DNA from 4 places in the Paenibacillus sp. FSL K6-3182 genome. Region 3 is predicted to be linked to each of the others. Evidence: riboswitches for the same ligand, from Rfam matches in the RefSeq annotation. Region 3 holds a riboswitch; each other region holds the start of a gene.

Region 1 (4,691 bases), 1.7 Mb from region 3:
CTGTGCATGGACGGTTTCGAGCGGGCATATGGTCATATCGCCTTCATCTCGATTATAATGAATAGAGCTTTGATGGCTTGTCATTTTTTTTTACCTCCGCTTGAAAAAAAGTAGCTGAATAGAGCGAATGTCGAATGAAATAGGTTTATTATAACAGATAGGCGTGCGTTGATCGCGCGTAAATAAGGAGAAGCATCAAAATGAAGAAGTTGATCTGGCTAGGCTGCTTGTCATATTTAGTCATCGGCGTTGCCCATGTTGTGGGCGGATCTATCTTGGAACAGCTCATTGCTCATTATGGTTTAACCTATAAAGATGGCGGGCAATGGATTATGAATCAATTCCTCGGGTTCCTGGTGGGTGTTCTGTTAGCGCCATCTATTACTTCGAGAGTTGGAAAAAGAGGCGCAGTACTGATTGCGATGGGCGTACTGACGCTCAGTGAGGCGGCATACAGTTTGCTGCTGCCATGGGGCTGGATGCTCGCGATTGCTCCGCTTGCGGGTCTTGGCTTTGGGATGACGGAAGCGGTCGTCGGCGCAATGATTATTGATATGGCAAAAAACGGCAAGGCATCGGCAATGAGCCGATTGGAAACCTTTTTTGGCGTTGGCGCATTGTTGATTCCAATTGCAGCGGCTTATCTGATTCAGCATAGCATATGGCAGGTTTCCTTTCCGATTCTGGCAGCGATGTCAGGCATCACCTTTGTTCTCTGGCTGACGATGTCCTTTGGAGAGCTGGATGATGAGCTTGGTATAGTTGCTCGAACACCGGAAGTGAAGGAAGGCCTTTCGAATGAGTTGGAAGGATTGCAATCCACTCGCGGATCTGTCTTTTTTGGCTATCCGCGCAAAGCACTTCCATTTCTCTTGTTATCGGCTTTATTTTTTATGCTTTATGTAGGAATGGAAATGAGCTTCTCCAACTATCTGCCTTCTATTCTCATCGTTCGTTCAGGCGTAGGAGAATCCAGTGCGGCAGCGGTGCTCAGCTTGTTCTGGGGAACAATGGTGCTTGGGCGTCTATTTGCGGGGCTGCTGGCTGATCGAATGGGTTATTCGCGTTATTTGCTTATTGCTACAGCAGGCGCCTCGGTCGTTTTTGTTTTAATGGCTGTTATGGGTCAGCTTAGCTGGATGCTTGCCTTTGTCGCACTTAGCGGATTGTTCTTCTCGGGTATATTCGGTATCGCTCTTGTTTATGCCAATGAGCTCATTCCAGGTATGACGGAGAGGACAACGAGTTTGCTTGTAGCATTCGGCGGGCTTGGAGGAGCGATTTTTCCGCGTTTGACTGGCTGGATAATGGATCAGTACAACGTGCAATCTACGTTATGGTATATAAGCAGCTTAGTTATACTGATGCTGCTTCTGCTAGCGGCGATGCTCCTGCTCGGAAGAAAACAAGTTCACAGCGTACGATCCAAGGCTTAAATGAACTACAAATTATAAAAAACCTCCACATTCGCTGTTTCAAAGCGGGTGTGGAGGTTTATTTATTATTAAACGTGTTATTCTAAATGTTTTCAGCTATTTAAGAATGGTTTTGTATACCTCTATGGCGCGCGCGCGTGATGCTTTCAAGTCGACGATGGCACCGCTTTGCGGCTGATGAATCTCTTTGTCTGTCAAATGATTCAAATGAGGCAGCCAGCGCCTAATATAGCTGCCGCTAGGATCATGCGTCTGTGACTGAGTTGCGGGATTCATGATGCGGAAGTAAGGCGCTGCGTCATACCCGAGTGAAGAGCACCACAGCCAACCGCCGCGATTAAGCGTGTTGTCATAATCGCTTAAGTGAAGGCGGAAATATTGTTCGCCAAGCGTGAAGGGACATAGCAGATTTTTAGTTAAAAACATAGCTGTTACCATTCGCAAGCGGTTGGGCAGCTCACCTGTACGATTGAGCTGCGTCATGGCCGCATCAATGATTGGAATGCCGGTGGCAGCTGCAGCCCATGCTTCTAGATGAGCATCTGAGAGCTTGGACATATCAGCGAGCTGCTCGTAACGAAAAAAATCATCATGATACATCGCTTGATATAAATAAAAATCACGCCATGCCAGCTGCCTTACCCATGATTCAGACCCCGGAAGCCCTTGGGTCATTTCGTAGGCTTGGCGGGCGGAGATGGCGCCCGTATTAAGGAAACGTGCAAGCTGGCTTGTATGATCGTCGGCATAAGCGTCCCTGCTCTCCGAATAAGAGGCAAGGCGTTCTCGTACGAACCGTTCCAGCTTGGATAATCCTTTGGACGATCCTTGCACGTTTGTGCCGCCTAGGGCGCATGAAACGGATTCGGGCAAAGCGAAGGACAACGCAACCTTGGCATTAATTTCGCTTAAGGTAGCAAGCTCATGAATCGTCGTTTCACTCATTGGGCTATAGCACTCCAGCATAAAGCTGCTCCACTTGCGATAAAAGGGTGTGAAAACCTTGTATGGCTCCATTTTTCGAGCAAATGCCGGGAAAGCATCTAGATCAGCAAGAGGTGAATCGGCAATAGACATCCAGCGGCGGCCAAGGCTGCGTGTGATTAGCCCAAGCTGCTCATCTCGCTGCCGTGAGTAAGGCGTATAGTCTGTATGAACAATAACCTCATCAATAGGATGCTCATGCAGCAGTGCTTCGGTGATCGCAGCAGGATTACCATAAAGCACATGCAGTTCCTTTCCTGCATTAGAATAGCTGTGCAGAAGCGAGGCGGCTTGCGCCATGAAATTTCGACCGCTATGACTAGTTAAACGGCCATCTCCTGTAATAACGGGATCTATGATTAGCAAATGAATGCCTTGTTTCTCTTTTTTCTTCAAATAATCAAAAGCGCGCAAATCTGCAATACGCAAATCCTTGCGGTGAATAAACAAATACATCAGTGATAGCTCCTTCCATAAGCGCAACAGTGAACGGCCGCATTCCAGCTGGAATGAAACAGCAAAGCCGCAAGTCATTTGTCGTCAGAGGACAAAAAACTGCGGCTTTGCTAGATGAGTCTACCCGTTCAATCCTCAAGAAGAGGGATTAGGTTGCTCTATTTTACGTCAACGTTGGCTTGGTATGAATCAGCATCCATGATACGACGAGCAGTTACATATCGTCCCTCATAGTACTCGGAGTTAAGTTTGTCAGTTACAACGCCTCTGCTCGAGGATGAATGTACAAACTTTCCATCTCCAATGTAAATGCCAACATGGGATACGGCGCTATTATTGCCGCCAACTGTGTCGAAGAACACAAGATCTCCCGCAATGAGGTCAGCCTTAGCGACCTTTGTACCTTCTTTTGCTTGCGAACCAGAAGTACGTGAAAGCTCAATGCCCATTTTCTCGAACACATAGCTCGTGAAGCCGGAGCAATCAAAACCTTTCGACGACGTTCCGCCGCTTTTGTACGGAGTGCCAATAAGATCATTAACAATTCCGTTCAATTTTGAGTCAGCGAAAGCGCTTCCCGCTTGAAAAGCGAGCACGAGAACGAGACCCAGGATTAATGCGGTAATCTTCTTCAATTGTGAAACTCCTTCCAATGCCGACGAGGTTAGCTGTGGGGTTCGGTTGAAGGCTCCCTATGATTCCTCGGGCGTTTGAAAAAAACTCAAACGTCGGAATCAATTCACCCAAAGTGGTTCCCCCGTATCCCAATAGGGAATTAGGCAGTTTTTTTATTGCTTTGAGAAATATTCGATTATTTTCAATGATCTCCTGCCTTTAGTGGCAATTTCTAATAATTCTCATGTAACCTTTTGACAATTTTCTTCGTTAAACCGTTCTTTCTGTAATATAAACACGCCATAGTAGTGCTTTCTAACTAAATACATGGAGTCAATTTCATTAATTATGTGGATGTTGTGTAAAATATACCGATTTGTCCTTTAGGCGCTATATCGCAAGGACTAGCTTAAAGTGCCGTAAACGGCGGTATTTCACTATTTTGCTCCTAATAAATTAGAAAAATCTCATCTATATCACTCGTGAATAAGCGTAGATTCAGACAGCCTAGCTGCTGCTCCAGATAGAGCGGCAGAAATAGACAAAGGAGGCTGTTCATGAGAACAGCCCCCTTTGGGCAATCGAAAAAAAGTTTTATTTTGCAGTAACGATTTTTTCAGAAATGAGCTGTGGATCGTTGTTTTTTTGCTGCATCCAAAACTGTACCTTGTATTTTCCAGCATTTTTAAAATCGTAGGAAACGAGCTTGGAGCTGAACCAAAAGGTGTCTTTTTCGACGAACTCTTTAAAATCATCATCATCCTGGCTGCGGCTGTCGATTGTCGTTTCCTTATCATTAGGATCAACGATGGTCACTTTGAACTCTGAAATCGCCATATTCAAATTATCGATTTGCGCTTGCACTAAAAATTTCTGAACACTGCCTTTATCAACCTGTCCGAACATAGCTCGCTTCTCGTTCATTAGAAACATATGCACATTGGGCTTTTGAATAATGAGCTTCTTATCACTGCTCTTCCATTGGACGAAGGCTTGGAGGCTGTCGCTTAAAGAACGAATACTAATATAAACCTTATCATCCACAACGACAGCATCGTCAGTGGATTGCTTATTATTATAAAGGAGCGTTACCTTCTGAAATAGTTTGTCTGCTGCAACCAATGAACCGCCCGATAAGAGCAATACCATGGATATAATAACTAGTTTTTTACGCATCATTTGTGAATATCCCCCATTTTT
Region 2 (4,691 bases), 2.2 Mb from region 3:
CAATTCAAATAAAAAACCTCTAATCCGTTATCGCGGATTAGAGGTTTTTATCAATTGATTAATTATTAAATAAGTTCAAGGACCATTCCGCCTAATGCACCGGCCACAACAATCATCCAAGGTGGAAGCTTCCAAAAAACAAGCATAATAAACAATACGGCAGCCAGCATAAAATCACCTGACTCTACTATCGCGCTAGTCCAAAGCGGATCATACAGTGCAGCCAGCAATATGCCAACTACAGCGGCGTTAACGCCAACTAATGCACCTTGGATTTTTGAGTTATTTCGCAACATATTCCAAAACGGCAATGTTCCAGCAACGAGAAGAAATGCCGGCAAAAAAATTGCAGTAGTTGCAACAATGGCTCCAGTTAATCCACCAGAGAGAGTACCAAGATAACTAGCGAATGTAAAAAGTGGTCCAGGAACAGCCTGCGCAGCGCTATAACCTGCTAAAAAATCCGATTCATTAACCCATCCGGTAAAGACAACTTCATTCTCAAGTAGCGGCAGCACAACATGTCCGCCTCCAAACACCAGTGAGCCTGCACGATAATAGCTATCGAACATCGCAATCCATTCCATATTTCCCCATTGCCTTAGAAATGGCAAAACAATTAGAAGCGTGAGAAATATAACGAGGCAGGAGATCGCAAGGGAACGGCTAATTCGAATGTTCAGATCAGGAGTTCCCTCGACTGTTTTCATACGATATAACCATACCCCGATCAGTCCAGCTGCAGCAATAATGATTACTTGACTATAGGCCGCTTGCCAATATAACGTTACCGCAGCAGCGATGACTGCTATCGTAGCTCTATTTCGATCCGGTGTTAGTTTCTGCCCCATCCCTAGAATGGCATGAGCAACGATGGCCACCGCTACAATTTTCAATCCATGAATCCAACCTGTGTTTCCAAGATCAAATCCTTGCAGCAGAAAAGCAAAGGCCACTAATGCAATGATCGATGGCAGTGTGAACCCTAACCAAGCCACTAGTCCGCCCAATAACCCAGCCCTAACTATCCCTATACCGATCCCAACTTGACTGCTGGCTGGCCCGGGTAGAAACTGACATAAAGCAACGAGGTCTGCATAACTTCTTTCATCCATCCATTTACGGCGACGAATATACTCATTGTGAAAATAACCCAGATGGGCTATCGGACCTCCAAATGAGGTAAGTCCTAGTTTAGTAGATACAGCCAGTACCTCTACCAAAGATGCGATTGTTCCTCTTTTCAATCCTATAGCCTCATTCCATTACTCATGATACTTACATTGTAAGCTTGCGAATTATTGACTTACAACCCTTTAACAAATACTTAATAAATGGTTACATAAAAAAAAACCACCTCGTAAGGTGGTTTGTAAAATCATTACGCTTTATTTAGACTCCATCATCGCAGCAAATGTATCTTCCGTTACGACACGCCTTGCTGTTACATAACGCTTTGCGTAATAAGAATCGTTAAGATTTGTAATCGTAACCCCTTTGCTTGTAGAAGAATGAGCAAATTTCCCATCCCCAATGTAAATGCCCGCATGAGAAACGCCTTTGCCGCTTGTGTTGAAGAACACTAGATCACCCACGCGTAGTTCATCTTTATTGACCTCTGTGCCTGTGTCTGATTGCGATTGAGATGTTCTAGGCAGCTTAACATCAAATTGATTAAAAATATGTAGAATAAAACCCGAGCAGTCAAACCCTTTGCTCGTTGTGCCTCCCCATTTATAAGGAGTTCCAACAACCTCGCTTATGGAATTCGTAAGCACTGACTTGTCCGACTTATCTGCAAGCACGCTTCCTCCTCCAGTAAGCAGCAGCAAGCAGGATAACAATAAAATAAAACCCTTCTTCAAAACAACTTCTCCCTTCGGTGCCTACGAGGTTAGCTTATGGGTTCGGTTGAAGATCCCTATGCTTAAAAAAATACATTAAGCAATTCACCCTGGGTGGTTCCCCCGTTTCCGATATACAGAACTCGGCATGTGAATAAACCTTATAGTATCGTTAAATTCGATTGTTTTTACCATAATCCTGCAATTGGTTTATTAGAATACTTTCATTTTTCTTCATTATTAATATTTATTTAGCTGTTCACTACATGATTTTTGTCAAAGGTGCTGATTTTTTTATAATTAAAATAGATGAATTTCCAATCACATTTTCAAAATATAACGGTTTAAACACAAAAAAAGAGTATCCGTATTTTCATACAGTTACTCTTTCTAGTTAAGCAAGTTTCGCCAAAATATCGACCTTTTGCCAAGAACGTCTCCTCCATCTGTAGAGCATCAGTAAAGCTCTTATCCATTCATCGATTGAAAAGGCCAACCATATTCCTACCAACCCCATGTCGAACACAATCCCGAACACGTATGCAAGCGGTACACTAATCCCCCACATGGATACTAACCCGGCAGCAACTGGAAATTTCACATCTCCAGCCGCATTTAGACAACTGATAAGCACCATGTTGCAAGCCCGAGCCGGCTCCAGCATAATCGATAACAACATGAGCTGCTTGCCTAACAATATAATTTCTGCATCATTAGTAAAGAGGCTGAGCAATAGACCTGAGAAGCTATAGATGAAAATACCAAGCGCAAGCGAAATGACAAACGCCAGCTTCAAACTTTGAATACTGGATCGATAAGCATCATCCTTCTGATGGGCTCCAATCAGATGTCCAACAATAATTTGCGTTCCTTGACCTATTGCCATTGAAAAAACAAAAACAAAAGAAGTTATGCTCTGCGAATAAATTTTTGTCGTTAACGCTGCCGTACCGATCAGCGTGATTAGATATGTGATTACAACCTGTGAAAGATTATAAGAAACATGCTCACCTGCCGAAGGAATACCTAATTTAAATATAAGGCCAATATTTTTTCTTTGAATCTTAAATGGACTAATCAAGCCAACCTTATACTCCAAGCTTCGAATACATAAAATCAAATAAGCGATCATCCCTATGGCACGGGTTATCCATGTAGATGCTGCTACTCCTTCTACACCTAAATTAGGTAAGCCGAAGGGCTCCATCAGCACCAGATAATTTAAAGTAATATGCAGTACATTTATCCCCAATGCGATGAACATCATTTCTTTCACTATACCGCGGCATCGTAAAATAGTACCTAACGTCATGCTGATTGCTGTGATGAAGACGGAGCTGCCGACAATCGATAAATAGCTGACTCCTTCTGCCATCACATCCTCGGGCACTTTAAAAAGCGCTAAAAACACGTCGGCATAGACAATCAATCCTGCGCTAGCTATTAAACCGAGCATAACATTCAAAGTAAGCGCCGTTCTCCCGATTCGATCGGCGCCATGCAAGTTGCCTGCGCCGAGCCATTGATTGAGAATGACACTTGTACCCACCGTAACAAAGCCAAACATCAAGCCCACTACAACTAAAATCTGGTTAGCTATCCCAACCGCTGCCACTGCTCCATCAGAGTAGCTGCTTAGCATCATCGTATCGACCGTTCCAATCAGCATCCCAAATAAAGCTTCAATAAAGATAGGCCATGTTATCGAGATGATGCTCTTTTGGCGCGGATCAACCTGTTTACTCATTCAAATTCACATTCTTCCTGTTCATGTACTACCCTGCTGTTATCGTCAGACTACTGTTATCATGTATGAGAGTACACCCTATCCAACAAATAGGGGTTGAGAGAATGCGCCAAAACCGCCTTCCAAATAAACTGCCGCCCTTACGTAACCTTCGTCACCACGACACTTGTAACTAACGCTATTGAAACGACCAGAAGTCTCGTATAGTACATTTCCGTCTTTGCCAAACAAGGTTGCGTATTTGTACATCCGGTTCAATCCTTCGCTCGCAAGCAGCTTAAACTCGATCGTCCCATCCGTTGTATGGATTGATTCAAACCCATAGCCTGTGGAAACATAGAAGCTTCCGGCTTTCATTGCTGCTATAATACTCTCATTGGTGTTTTGCTCTGCGAGCACCATATTCCAAGTTCGTTTTTCTTGCCCATACACATGAAAATCATCTCCGCCAAACCCCCATACTTTCCGCCCAGCTGAGAGCAGCGCATCCCATTTGTCAAACGCAATGTCGAACGCTGGATTTCCTTCGCCATTTACGATCTCGATTCCGGTGTAGTAAGGCATCGCGAGCATATCTTCAATCGGCCAATACTGCGAATAATAACGATTCGGATGAACGAGTACGCTCATTCCTCCTTGCTTCGTGCAAAGGTCAGAATACTGCTGATACCGTTCTACCGAAAACTCGTTGGAATAGCTGTCCATCATCGAGCGCGGAGGGTTAATGAGTAGCATATGCCTTTGCGGACTGCTAACCTCCATTGCTTCAAATACGGTCGTAATTGAACGTTTTCCTTCATGAACGGTAATGAAATCGTGGTCGGAAATGCCGAGGAAATCGTATTGCCCATACATCCGGTAAACCGTCTCAAGCGTTTGAGAGCCGCAAGCACTATTTGTCGTATGGTTATGGAAGCTCCCTTTCAGCCACATGCCCTCTTGTTTATCATAAGGATTTGAAATGATTACTTGTGTCATTCAATATGTTCCTCCGTTCCTGCCTTATTCTTTGACCGAACCGATCATAACGCCTTTGGCAAAATACTTCTGAATAAATGGATAAATCATAATAATCGGTGTGATGACGATAATAATCGTCG
Region 3 (3,694 bases):
ACTTATTTATAAATCCTGTATCGAATATTACTCCTCGCTATAAATACTGTAAAGGCAGCCTGCTACCTAATTTAGCCAGTTTCAGCCTTGCAGAGCGATTCGCAACGCTTACATTCATTTCGATCTCTCGATATCTCACTATTTCTCAATTTTACTCTTGTTTTCAAAAATAGTGTTCATTCCCTTTCTAACGATTTTATGCGTGAATAATCAGATTTCTCTATAATTGAGAATGGAAGAGAATAAACGAGTATTTCGAAGAATAAATATCTTTTTGCTGCCATAACGAATGGATTTCTTTTAATATGGCATATGGCTGCCTTTTCACGATATACCACAGTTTTACAATATTGCATTTCGGGTTTACCATAGACGGCAAGCCAATATGGCTGAGTATTATCGGTGAATTATTCAAATCGAGGAGAGATCTCATTGATGTCTACACCAGTTGAAGTACCCTTACCAAGCTTGGATAATCATCCTGCTGCCTTGTTTGAAATTAAACGAATTCAAATGTTTGTGCTGCCGGCTTCCATGCTTGAATCGAATGGTTACCGTGTTTGCCTAAGACTCTCCACTGCTGGTGGTCATGGCTGGAGTGAGCTGTTTATTAAAAAATCCGAGAAGCCTCGCGACTGGATCAGATGGAGCAGTATGCTGCTAAGGTTCATCGGCACACTTCCTCTTGCGTCACCTTTTGTTTTTCAAACAGATCCAATGATGAAGGACGAGCGTATATATCATTTGTTTGCAGCCGCTGCATTGCATATAGAATCCAATCATTACTCTTTTCCAAACTGTGAATATGACCGTGAAGAGCATACTTTATTTAAACAAGCTATCTCCTATGTATCGTTATTTTAAGCACTTCTGATTTACAGATGCGCTAATGAAGGGTATAATTAAGAGTAAACTATTTACGCTGAATTTTTCGAATGAAAAAGCGGGGGAACCATCGCGATCGACCGAAATCGATTCGCAAGGGGTGAATCCAGGGATTTGTAACCCTGGTAGGGCTTTCTCTCTAGCCCGAATCCGACAGCTAACCTCGTAAGCGAATAAAGGAGAGATGTATATGTTGACAAATTGTGCACGAAATCTGCATCTTTTTACGGAACAGACCCCTTATTTATCTGTCACACGAATCGAGCTATTCGTCATTCCTGCTCTTGCCGTCGATTCTGCAGGCCATCGCGTATGTCTTCGTTTAACAAGCAATCAAGGCTTCGGCTGGAGTGAACTATTTGCCAGCGACACAGAAGAGCCCCTTGACTTAGAACGATGGAGCGACCTGCTTCAGTCTTTTATCGGCAGCATTCCTCTACCACCTCTTAACCAGTATCATTATGACAAAACGGATCAGGATGGGCGCGTTCTCGACTTATTCGTCTCCGCCGTCAAGCATGTCCTAGCACAATCCGCCGATGCAGCCCCGTACAGCAACGACCATGAAGAGTCTGTTTTGCGTCAACGTTCCGTCTCCTACATCTCTTTGGATTAATTTCGTTCATAAGAAAAAAAAGACAGTCCAGAACAGATAACCTAGTTCTGGACTGTCTTATTGTATTTAGGATTTAAACCTTCGCTAATGCAGCACGCTGCTCTCTGACTTGGTAAGTAGCCAGCATCATGTTGCGCAGTGAAGCAACCGTTTCTTCCATTCCGCGTGTTTTCAAGCCGCAGTCCGGATTAATCCAGAAGAGCGTAGGATCGAGCACTTTAATGGCGCGCTCGATCATGCTGACCATTTCTTCCACGGACGGTACACGCGGGCTGTGAATATCGTAAACGCCTAAGCCGATGCCTTGGTCATAGGTGTTCTCCTCAAAGCTATGAATCAGCTCGCCATGGCTGCGCGAGGTTTCAATGGAGATGACATCCGCATCCAGCGCAAGAATGGAATCGATAATATCATGGAACTCACAATAACACATATGTGTATGAATTTGTGTTGTGTCACGCACAGCTGAAGTCGATAGACGGAAGGCATGCACGCCCCATTTTAAATAAGCATCCCAATCACTGCGTTTAAGCGGCAAGCCTTCTCGCAAAGCTGGCTCATCAACCTGAATCATTTCGATGCCTGCAGTCTCAAGCGCCTTTACTTCCTCTGAAAGTGCAAGCGCAATTTGGTATGCAACCTGCTCCCGTGTGATATCGTTGCGGACAAATGACCAGTTCAAAATCGTAATCGGACCCGTCAACATCCCTTTTACCGGACGACTTGTCAGCGACTGCGCATACACGCTTTCGGTTACTGTCATTGGCTCAGTAAATACAACATCGCCATAAATGACCGGCGGCTTTACGCAGCGGGAACCATACGATTGAACCCAGCCGCCTTTTGTAAATGCGAACCCATCCAGCTTTTCTCCGAAAAATTCGACCATGTCCGTACGCTCAAATTCACCGTGAACGAGGACGTCAATGTTAAGCTCTTCTTGGATTTCAATCCAGTTTTTAATTTTATCGTTGATAAATGAAGCGTAGTCCTGTGAGCTGAGCTCATTTTTTCTCCATTTTTGCCTTGCTTGACGTACATCCAGCGTTTGCGGGAAGCTGCCGATGGTCGTTGTTGGAAGGAAAGGCAAATTCCACTTTTTCTGCTGCAGCTTTTGTCTCTCCGCAAATGGCTTCTGCCTCGTTGAAGGATGCGCCGCAACCGCTGCTGCATCAGCAGCTTGACGATTGCGGGCAGGAGAAATGGATAAATGATGAATCCGCTCGCCGTTAAGCTTAAGCTCAAGCTTGCGCAGTTCTGAGATGTCCGCCTCATTTACTGTCGCTGTTTCACTTAGCCACACAATTTCATCCAGCTTTTCTTCCGCGAATGCAAGCGCCTCACGCAGCTCTACTGGCAGATTGGTTTCGTTTTTTGCCGTTACCGGCACATGCAGCAGGCTGCATGACGATTGAACGATCGTGCGCTCAGCTGGAATGTATGCCGAAATCCTTTGCAGCAATTCGAGCTTTTGCTTATAGTCTGAGCGCCAAATGTTGCGTCCGTCTACAAGTCCGATACCAGCGAGCTTATCCTTCGGATAACCAAATTGCTCAAGCGACTTCAAGTTTTGCTCCAAACCATGAACGAAATCCAAACCGATCGCTTGTACCGGGAGAGCAACTACAGCTTCATAATGCTCAACTGCCTCAAAATACGTTTGAAGCATTATGTTAAGCGCTGGCGCTGCTTGGTTCAGCCTTGCATAAATCGATTCAACCCATTGCATCTCTTCCTCAGAAATAGAGGTAACAAGGATGGGCTCATCGATTTGCACCCATTGTACGCCTTCTTGCTCAAGCTCCTTAAGCAGCTGAGCATAAAGCGGTATAAACTGCTCAATGAGCTGCGGAAGCTGCTTGGCATCGTAGCCCTTCGACAGCTTGAGGAAGGTGTATAGACCGATAATGACAGGTTTACCTTCAATACCAAGCTTTTCTTTGGCTTCGCGGTACGCAATCAGCGGACGGTTTTCCGTCAGTACCGGAGCTGCATCCGCAAGTTCTGGCACGATATAGTGATAGTTGGTATTAAACCATTTGGTCATCTCGCAGGCTTGTGCTTCCTGTGTCCCTCTCGCCATTGCGTAGTAGGTCTGTACGGGAACAGGACCTCCATCATAGGAAAAACGATCTGGCACAAGGCCAAACATCGCTGCAGTATCCAGCATTTGATCATATAACGTAAAATCAT
Region 4 (4,691 bases), 1.8 Mb from region 3:
GTATTTTACAGGTGTTAACTATGGAACATTTGATTTAGAGCGCATTTTGCGCGTATTGCGTCCTTATAAAGGGCAAATTGTAGTTAAAGAGAGCGGTATGCACGCAGTTGAACATTATTTGATGTCTCGTTATCAAATGTATTGGCAAATTTACTTCCATCCGGTTACAAGAAGCTCGGAAATTATTCTACGTCAAATATTTCGTAGAGCACAGGAGCTTTACGTGGGTGGCTACTCCTTTCAGTGGATGCCTAAGCAGCTGAAATGCTTGCTTCAGAACACGATGACGGTGCACGACTATCTGAAGCTGGATGAAGCACTCGTTCAGACCGCTTTCGCAGAGTGGGCGGAGGAGCATGATCCTATTTTAAGCGATCTATGTGAACGATTTCTGAACAGGCATTTATATAAGTACATTACGCTTGAAAACCCGGATGAAGAGCTGCTAAATGAGATTAGCGAATGTTTCTCTTCTATAGGAATGAATCCGGATTATCATATGGAAATCGATTTTCCATTTGACCTGCCGTATGACGTATATCGACCAGATAAAAAAGAAGGAGAAAAGAAAGAAAAAGCGCCGATTTTGTTGTTAGATGGTTTGGAAGATATAAGCGAAATATCCTCTAAATCCGACATTGTTCGTTCTATTACTGGCCTGCATCAAGGACAATATCATCTTTATTATCCAGAAGAGCCGCTCAAACAAAATATTCATCGATTGCCGGAATCACTTCGTAAGCTTTTCAAACTAGATTGAAGGAGCATAACATCAACATGACATTACTTTTTGATACACATACCCATTTAGATTCGGAAAAATTTGATGAGGATCGCGACGAGGTCATCCAGCGTGCGAAGGATGCAGGCGTGCATATGCTTGTCAATATTGGTTTTAACCGTGAAACGATCCCTACAACGATGGCGCTAGCAGAGAAATATGATTTTATATACGCAGCAGTTGGTTGGCATCCAGTTGACAGTATAGATATGCTTCCAGAGGATTTGGAATGGATTGAACGTCTATGCGCGCATGAGAAGGTTGTCGCCATTGGTGAGATTGGACTCGATTATCACTGGGATACTTCTCCAAAAGAGGTACAACAAAGGGTTTTTCGTGAGCAAATTCGTCTTGCTCGTAAGGTGGGCAAGCCAATTGTCATTCATAATCGGGATGCTCATGAGGACATTATTCGTATTCTTCAGGAAGAGAATGCAGCAGAGGTTGGCGGTGTCATGCATTGCTTCTCCGGCAGCTGGGAAACGGCTAAACAATGTCTTGATATGAACTTCTATATATCATTTGGAGGACCCGTTACTTTCAAAAATGCAAGGGTGCCAAAAGAGGTGCTTAAGCAGGTTCCGATCGACCGAATTTTGATCGAAACTGATGCTCCATATTTAACTCCTCACCCGTTCAGAGGGAAGCGAAATGAGTCCTCTTACGTCTCTTTAGTTGCAGAGACAGCAGCCGAATTATTGGGCAAAACGGTAGAAGAAATAGGCGTAATTACGACTGAAAACGGTCGAAGATGTTTTGGTATTGTCTAAAAACGAGAGGAATAATGAGAAATAGAGACCTTTATCGCGTAAAAACTAATTTTTATAGCGATAATCGCTTATTTTTTCCTGCTTTATCCTGCTTTTTCGCTTAAATCGTCTTTTATCGTATCTTTACAATTGACCTCGTATGAAGGTATGATTCATCTCAGAGCAATAAAATTTTGTATTGGATTTCCAGTTTACGCTTAATCTCCATTCGGAGAGCGGGGGAACCATGTACGGTTTTTGAAACCGTATTTTGAATTCTTCAGGGGTGAATTTCGAAGCCATTGCCATGAGCATTGTGTAACGAATAGGGCGACTCTCTTGTCCGAATCCGTCAGCTAACCTCGCAAGCGTTATAGAGAGTGATCAACCTCGTGCATCCATTTTTCTGTATCCCAGTGAATCATTTAACCGGGAAGCCACGAAACAGATCCTCTGTCGACGGCTTCTTTTTATTTTCGAATAATCGGGAATTTGTCGACATAGGGATAAAAGATGGGGGTGGGAGGATCGATAGCAGTACTGGATTGCGTGCTCGCACGCCAATATACTATAGTCGCGTCAGTTGTATCATGCGTAACACTTGGCGGCGGGGCTATGAAGGAGGACCGATGAAGTGGGAATACTCCAGGTTAAGGACACCCATGGGAAACGATCATCCAGCATGTCTTTCGCATTGCGATGGAAGCGTGAAAACTTGCGTTTGATTCTTTTGAGTGCTACTATCTCAATCGCTATGACTTTCATGTTTTTGGTGTTGTTGTACGGAACGGCTGTCAAAAGCGTCTCCGTAGTAGTGAACGGACAAGAAACCATTGTGGAAACGAAGCAATGGGTCCTGCAACGCCTACTGGATGAACAAGCTATCGCAATTGGACCACATGATGAGGTGTCCATACCGCTTAATGCGGCAATAAAGGACGGAGATCGTATAGAGGTGACTCATGCGATACCGGTAATTGTGAAGGCTGATGGCAAGACCTCTACTGTATATACGACAGAGAGAACAGTGCAGGCAGCGATCGAGGAATTACATATTCCAGTTCGTGGTCAAGATAAAGTAATACCTCCGCTTCATACCGTTTTGGACAACGAAATGACTGTAACCGTCGTTCGCGTAGATAAGAAGGTAGCTGAGACAGAGCGTGCAATGCCATTCTCTATTGTGAAGAAGAACGATCCAACGCTGGAAGCGGGCAAGCAGAAGCTTGTTCAACCCGGCAAGGAAGGTCTGATCGTAGAGAGTATCGAGAAGCAGTACGAGGATGGAATTCTTATATCGAAGAAGATGGTCAGCAAGGTGGTTGAAACCGCTGCGGTTAATCAGGTTGTCGCCATCGGAACGAAGAAGGAAGAGCCTAAAGTATCTGTGCTCTCGAACAAGAGCCCGAGCTTTACTTCGCTTACGAAGAGCGGTGTAACGTTTAAGGCTAGAAAAGTACTTAAAAATGTCACGTTGACTGCTTATTCTGCAGACCTCTCTTCAACAGGCAAAGATGAAAGCCATCCGGAATACGGGATTACATCATCAGGCACTCGGGTGCAAGAGGGTCGGACGATAGCTGTTGATCCGAAGGTAATTCCCATCGGTTGGTGGGTTTATATTGAAGGAATCGGTTTCCGCCGCGCTGAGGATAAAGGAAGTGCGGTTAAAGGCAACAAAATCGACGTATACTTTGATAGTACAAAGATTGCGAACAAATTCGGCAGGAAAAAAGGCATCACCGTATATGTGCTGGGGCCGAATAAACCAACTGCAAGCTAATTGTGCGGTTACCATCATCTTATCGCAATAATCAATTAAATATGCCATCATAAGGAGAGGCACTGCCTCTTCTTTTTGCATGTCTAAGGGTCAAATACAGTTTATGTAGAAGGGGATGATCTTGGTGATCAAAGAGATCATTGTCGTTGAAGGCAAAGACGATACCGTTGCAATAAAAAGGGCGGTAGATGCAGATACCATAGAGACGAATGGTTCCGCTATCGGTGAGGATGTATTGAAGAGGATTGCGCTGGCCAATGAGCGTCGCGGCGTTATTATATTCACTGACCCTGATCATGCAGGAGAACGCATTCGCAAAATTGTTGCACGTCATGCGCCAGGATGCAAGCATGCTTTTTTGCCGCAGGAGAAGGCTTTGTACAAAGGGGACATCGGCATCGAAAATGCGAGTCCTGAAGCTATTCGTGCGGCGCTCTCTGAGCTCCGTACAGAATCGGCAGATGAAGCGGGAGAAATTAGCTGGGAAGACTTAATGGATGCAGGTCTGATTGTACATCCTGATGCGTCTAATCGTCGCTTGGTTATAGGCAAGCTGCTCGGAATTGGTTATGCGAATGGCAAGCAGTTCTATAAGCGCTGTACAAGCTTTCGGATTTCCAAAGCAGAGTTTACGGAAGCTTTCCGTCAAATGGAAAAGGAACTGGAGGGATAGCTGAATGAGTCAAGAGCATAGTGAGCTTAGCAAGGAAACGGTAAAGCCATCCGCGATAGAGGTGGCTACGCCCAAACGCACCAAAGAAATCATTGCGAAATACGGTTTTTCCTTCAAAAAGAGTTTGGGACAAAACTTTCTGATCGATCAAAATATATTAAATAACATCGTAGCGGCAGCTGAGCTTGATGAAACGAAGGGCGCGCTTGAAATCGGCCCCGGTATTGGCGCGCTCACACAGCGGCTTGCCAAAGCGGCTGGTAAGGTGACGGCTGTCGAAATCGACAATAGGCTCATTCCGATTTTGAAGGATGTGCTGGAGGGCGAGGAGCATACAACCGTCATTCATGGCGATGTGCTTAAGCTTGATTTGAAGAAGCTGTTCGAAGAGCAGTTTGCGGACGTAACAGGTGTAAGTGTTGTTGCCAACTTGCCTTATTATGTGACAACGCCAATTCTTATGAAGCTGCTTGAAGAGAAGCTGCCGCTTGAGCATATCGTCGTCATGATTCAGAAGGAAGTCGCGGAGCGGATGGCAGCGAAGCCAGGCGGCAAGGAATATGGCAGCCTCAGTGTAGCCGTTCAATATTACTGCGTGCCTAAGGTTGTCTGCATGGTGCCTCATACGGTGTTTATACCGCAGCCAAATGTAGATTCAGCCGTTATTAAGCTGTCATTGCGTGACAAGCCAGCTGTTGATGTACC

What was found. Region 3 has a riboswitch for cyclic di-AMP ahead of MHH56_RS08155 (hypothetical protein). Riboswitches for the same ligand answer to the same signal wherever they lie in the genome.
Region 1: another riboswitch for cyclic di-AMP. It lies ahead of MHH56_RS00755 (C40 family peptidase); the one in region 3 lies ahead of MHH56_RS08155 (hypothetical protein).
Region 2: another riboswitch for cyclic di-AMP. It lies ahead of MHH56_RS17955 (C40 family peptidase); the one in region 3 lies ahead of MHH56_RS08155 (hypothetical protein).
Region 4: another riboswitch for cyclic di-AMP. It lies ahead of MHH56_RS00140 (ubiquitin-like domain-containing protein); the one in region 3 lies ahead of MHH56_RS08155 (hypothetical protein).

What each region holds. Positions count from the first base shown of each region.
Region 1 is NZ_CP150265.1:149,600-154,290, forward strand. It holds gene MHH56_RS00740 (GNAT family protein) at 1-36, opposite strand, end outside; gene MHH56_RS00745 (MFS transporter) at 201-1,436, shown strand; gene MHH56_RS00750 (deoxyribodipyrimidine photo-lyase) at 1,533-2,876, opposite strand; gene MHH56_RS00755 (C40 family peptidase) at 3,035-3,511, opposite strand; cyclic di-AMP (ydaO/yuaA leader) riboswitch at 3,515-3,668, opposite strand; gene MHH56_RS00760 (hypothetical protein) at 4,086-4,670, opposite strand.
Region 2 is NZ_CP150265.1:4,067,866-4,072,556, forward strand. It holds gene MHH56_RS17950 (chromate transporter) at 66-1,247, opposite strand; gene MHH56_RS17955 (C40 family peptidase) at 1,389-1,865, opposite strand; cyclic di-AMP (ydaO/yuaA leader) riboswitch at 1,869-2,003, opposite strand; gene MHH56_RS17960 (MATE family efflux transporter) at 2,239-3,591, opposite strand; gene MHH56_RS17965 (phosphoesterase) at 3,670-4,569, opposite strand; gene MHH56_RS17970 (carbohydrate ABC transporter permease) at 4,594-4,691, opposite strand, start outside.
Region 3 is NZ_CP150265.1:1,873,215-1,876,908, reverse strand. It holds gene MHH56_RS08160 (hypothetical protein) at 436-864, shown strand; cyclic di-AMP (ydaO/yuaA leader) riboswitch at 911-1,072, shown strand; gene MHH56_RS08155 (hypothetical protein) at 1,076-1,501, shown strand; gene metE (5-methyltetrahydropteroyltriglutamate--homocysteine S-methyltransferase) at 1,575-3,694, opposite strand, start outside.
Region 4 is NZ_CP150265.1:26,244-30,934, forward strand. It holds gene MHH56_RS00130 (HD domain-containing protein) at 1-760, shown strand, start outside; gene MHH56_RS00135 (TatD family hydrolase) at 778-1,551, shown strand; cyclic di-AMP (ydaO/yuaA leader) riboswitch at 1,736-1,916, shown strand; gene MHH56_RS00140 (ubiquitin-like domain-containing protein) at 2,165-3,313, shown strand; gene rnmV (ribonuclease M5) at 3,438-3,986, shown strand; gene rsmA (16S rRNA (adenine(1518)-N(6)/adenine(1519)-N(6))-dimethyltransferase RsmA) at 3,991-4,691, shown strand, end outside.